2 regions of the Thioalkalivibrio sp. ALJ4 genome follow, and region 2 is predicted to be linked to the other one. Evidence: predicted binding sites of a transcription regulator. Region 2 holds the regulator's gene; the other holds the start of a gene.
The links. The regulator FNR, encoded in region 2, switches genes on or off when oxygen is low (the NO sensors DNR and NnrR bind a similar motif). The targets are predictions, from matches to a motif close to TTGATNTANATCAA.
Positions count from the first base shown of each region.

Region 1: a site for FNR is predicted at 1,034-1,047, ahead of hemN (oxygen-independent coproporphyrinogen III oxidase). Genes of this name have one in related genera too.

Region 1 is NZ_KB897921.1:66,376-68,771, forward strand. Features, by position in the region: gene hemN (oxygen-independent coproporphyrinogen III oxidase) at 1-955, opposite strand, end outside; gene hpnD (presqualene diphosphate synthase HpnD) at 1,137-1,994, shown strand; gene hpnE (hydroxysqualene dehydroxylase HpnE) at 2,008-2,396, shown strand, end outside.
Region 2 is NZ_KB897918.1:488,888-491,283, forward strand. Features, by position in the region: gene C936_RS0108515 (TIGR02444 family protein) at 1-439, opposite strand, end outside; gene fnr (fumarate/nitrate reduction transcriptional regulator Fnr) at 432-1,163, opposite strand; gene C936_RS0108525 (cyclopropane-fatty-acyl-phospholipid synthase family protein) at 1,394-2,396, shown strand, end outside.

The sequences.
Region 1 (2,396 bases), on a different contig from region 2:
AGCCCTGGAAGTTTCGCTGCAGCGTGCCCGCGCGCTGGGCGATCGCGAGTTCGTCATCGGGCAGCGCAAAGTGATCCATGCCGATGTACACATACCCCGCGTCGGTCAGTCGCTGGATGGTCATCTCAAGGATCGCGAGCCGCTCCGTGGCCGGCGGGAGGTCGCCGTCGCGGATCTGGCGCTGCGTCTTGAACAGCTCCGGCAGGTGCGCGTAGTTGTACACGGCCAGCCGTTCCGGGCGCAGTTCCAGCACGCGGTCCAGTGTCGCGGAGAACGTGTCGACCGTCTGCAGGGGCAGCCCGTAGATCAGGTCCAGGTTGGTGGAGGTAAAGCCTTGCTCGCGCGCCTGGCGTACCGCCTGCTCGGTGACCTCGAACGGCTGGATGCGGTTGACGGCCTTCTGCACGGCCGGATCGACATCCTGCACCCCGACACTGATGCGGTTGAAGCCCAGCGACGCCAGGAGCGGCAGGGTGCCGGGGCGCACGGCACGCGGATCAATCTCGATAGAGAATTCCCGCTCCGGACCGGTCTCCAGCGTGAAATGCCGGCCCAGGGCCTTCATGACCCGGGTCAGGTCCTCGTCGGACAGATACGTCGGCGTCCCGCCCCCGAAGTGCAGCTGGCGTACCGGCCGATCGCGATCGAACAGCCCGCCCTGCAGGGCGATCTCCTGCTCCAGCGAGTCGAGATAGCTCGTCGCGCGCCGATAATTGCCGGTAATCACCTTGTTGCAGGCACAGTAGAAACACACCGTGTCGCAGAAGGGCACGTGGACGTAGAGCGACAACGGGCGCGCTGCACCTTCGGCATTCGTCGCCCGCGCCACCCGCGCATAGGCCTGCGCGTCAAACCCCTCATGGAACTGCGGAGCCGTTGGGTAGGACGTATAACGAGGCCCGCTCACGTCATAGCGACGCAGCACCTCGGGATCGAATACCAGACGTTGTTCCATACGACTCTCCGCAACGGGAGGGCGGGCCCTTGCGCCACCCTGACACCCCCACCCTACGCGGCCTCCAGCCGGGTACGGTTGATGTATGTCAAACGTGGCTTCGATCACCGCCGCCATCCGCATCCCGGCCCCGCTGTGCTAGCCTTGCCGTCCCAAGACGGAACCCCGATCCCGAGCGCGTATGTCCCCCGACGAATATTGCGAGGAGAAGGCCGCGAAGAGCGGCTCCAGCTTCTACTACGCATTCCGGTTCCTGGAGCCCGACCGGCGCCGTGCGATCACCGCGCTGTACGCGTTCTGCCGCGAGGTGGACGACATCGTCGACGAGGTCAGCGAGGAGAGCGTGGCGCGCACCAAGCTCCAGTGGTGGCGCGAGGAGATCGAGCGTCTGTTCGACCATCAGCCGCGCCACCCGATCACCCAGGCCCTGCAACCGCATCTGGCGCCGTTCGATCTCAGCCGCGAGTATTTCGACGAGATTATCGACGGCATGCAGATGGATCTCGACTACGACAGCTATCCCGACTTCACCACGCTGTCGCTGTACTGCTACCGCGCGGCCAGTGTGGTCGGGATCCTGTCCGCCCATATCTTCGGCTTCTCGGACCGGCGCACGCTGAAATACGCGCATGACCTGGGGATGGCCCTGCAGCTGACCAACATCCTGCGCGACGTCCACGAAGACGCGATGCGCGGCCGGGTCTACATCCCGCTGGACGAGCTGAAAAAGCACGGCGTAAAGCCCGAGGAATTCCAGCTTAACGTTACAGACGACCGCCACCGCGCCCTGTTCGCCGAGCAGGCCGAACGGGCCCGCCGCTACTATCAGCGCGCGGAGGAGCACCTGCCCGCCGAGGACCGCTACGCCCAGCGCCCGGGCCTGATCATGGCCGCGATCTACCGCACCCTGCTCGACGAGATCCAGGACGATGGCTATCGCGTGCTGGAGCACCGCGTGCGGCTGACCCCGATCCGCAAGCTCTGGATCGCCTGGCGCACTGCGCGCCGACTGAAGCGCGACTACCGCCGCGCGGGCTGACCGCGCCCGCGCCATGGCTGCCGTTCCCGCATCGCATCCGGTCGTCGTGCTCGGCGCCGGCTGGGCCGGTCTGACCGCCGCGCTGACCCTGGCCCGGGCCGGCATCGCGGTCCACCTGATCGAGGCCGCCGCCACCGGCGGCGGTCGCGCCCGCAGCCTGAACCGCGATGGCGCCGAACTGGACAACGGCCAGCACGTGCTGGTCGGCGCCTGTCACGCCACCCTGGAACAACTGCGCTCGGTCGGCACCGACCCGGAGCGCGCCTTTGCGGCGCTGCCGTTCGGCCTGCGCATGCATGCACCGGGCCGCCCTCATCCGGCCTTTGCCCTGGAGCCCCGGTCGCCACGCCTGCCGGCCCTCGCCAGGGGCCTGTGGCAAAGCCTCGCGGGCACCCCGCTGCA
Region 2 (2,396 bases):
CGGTCATGGGAAGGGTGGGAAACAGCAGGTGTAAACGCCGCGCAAGATCGGGAGTCGCAGCGGGATTGCCCAGCGCCTGCGTGCGCTGACACAGTCGCATCGCAGCCGTGCGCTCGCAAGCCAGCTCCAGCCCTTTCACGGCGTCGTACAGGGCTTGGCGTTGTCGCTCATCGGGGCTGTTGGGCTTGAGACGGCGGCGCAGGGCGCGCACGCGCGAGGTGGTTTGCTCCCGCCAGCGCGCGGCGGCCTGCATCAGCGCCTGCCAGTCGTGTGTGTGTACTCGCCGTGGGTACCACAGGGCGAACAGGGCGAGGATGGCATCGACCTCATGGGCGTCCTGCCAGTTCAGCAGGCGTTTCCGTGCGGGGGCGCAGGCCCATATCCGCAGGGCGAAATCCCAGAAGCAGTCGAAGTCGTGTGGCCGGGCGGCCTCAGGCACTACTGGCGGCGGGCGTAAAGGTCACGCCGGCGGTGCTGCGCAGGGTCGTCGGCTCGAGGATCTCGAGATCCCGGGTGTGCAGGTTGATTACCCCCTGGTTGCGCAGCTGTGTGAACAGGCGGCTGATGGTCTCCTGGGTCAGCCCCAGGTGGTTCGCGATGTCGGCGCGCGACATCGGGAGGTAGAAGCGCTCGGTGGACAGGCCCCGTGCACGATGCCGCTCCGACAGGGTGACGAGGAATGTGGCCAGGCGCTGCTCCGCCGTGCGCTGCCCGAGCAGGGCATGCAGGCTTTCGTCCTGAGCCAGCCCCTGGCTCATCACGTTCATCATGTGCTGGCGGAATGTCGGAAGCCTGCCGGCGAGGTCGTCCACATGGGTGTACGGGACTGCGCAGACACTGGTGGATTCGAGGGCGACCGCGCTGACCGGATGTTTTCTGGAGTGGATCGCATCCAGCCCCAGCAGATCGCCTGCGAGGGCGAAGCCGGTGATTTGCTCGGTACCGTCGTCGCCGATCAGAACGGTCTTCAACGCCCCGGTGCGTACGGCAAACAGGGTGTCGAAGCGCTCGCCCATGCCGAACAGCAAGGCCCCCTTTTCGATCGGACGGCGTTGCTGCACGATCTCGTCGAGTTGCCAGAGTTCGTTTTGTGGCAGCCCCATCGGCAGACAGAGCTGGCGCAGGGTGCAGTGTTCGCAGGCTTGGGTCGGGCGCAGTGTCATGTGCTCAGGTTAGCGGTTTTGCCATCGGTGAGGGAAGGTGTGTGAGGCCCCCGTGAGGGAAGGTGTGTGAGGCCCCCGTATAGAGGTTGCCCGTATGAGGAATTCCGGTATTGTGAGTGTGGAACCTTTTGGAGTGGCAGGGATCAGCCAATTCAGAGGCTTGCGGCGGAGCGAGTGCGATATCTAGACTCTGTTTAATATAGCAGGCGATTCGCATGGGAAGGGACGCAATGATCGAACGGATGCTGAACGAATACATGCACCACGGCACGCTGATCCTGCGCGAGCCGGACGGGAGCGAGCGCCGTTTCGGGCAGGGGGCACCCGAGATCACGCTGCAGGTCCATGATCGGGCGGCCCTCAAGCGCATCGCGCGAGATCCCGGGTTTCAGCTGGGCGAAACCTATATGGACGGGCTCTGGTCGCCGGGTCCCGAGGGCATCCGGGTGTTTCTGGATGTGGCCATGCGCAACTTCGCGCCCAGATTCCAGCGTCGTGTGCACCCGCTGGTGTGCATGTTTCGCGCGGTCCTCGAGCAGGGCAACCGTATCGCGCGCAGCTACCAGAACATCTCCCATCATTACGACGTGGACGAGTGGCTGTTCCGCCGTTTTCTCGACGAAGGCATGTTCTACAGCTGTGCCTATTTCGAGCGCCCGGACATGACCCTGGAGGAGGCCCAGCAGGCCAAGTGCGCGATGCTGCGCAAGAAGCTGGTGCTGGAGCCCGGTCAGCGGGTGCTGGATATCGGCTGCGGCTGGGGTGGGCTGGCCTTTCACCTGGCCGAGAACGCCGATGTCCAGGTGGACGGAATCACCCTGTCCCGGGAGCAGCTGCGAGTGGCCCAGGCCGAGGCGAAGCGCCGCGGGCTGGACGATCGCGTGCGCTTTTTCTATCAGGACTACCGCGAACACGACGACCAGTACGACCGGATCGTCAGTGTCGGCATGTTTGAGCATGTCGGCGTGCCCAATTACGGCACGTTCTTCCAGCGGGTGAACGACCTGCTCAAGGACGATGGCGTGGCCGTCCTGCACACGATTGGCCGCCAGGGGCCTCCGGGGACCACCAACCCCTGGCTGAGCAAGTACATCTTCCCTGGCGGTTATACCCCGGCACTGTCCGAGGTGATGGAGGCGTTGGAGCCGACCCCGCTGCATACCACCGATATCGAGTTCTGGCGGCTGCACTATGCGGAGACGCTCGCCGAGTGGTATCGGCGGTTCCAGAACA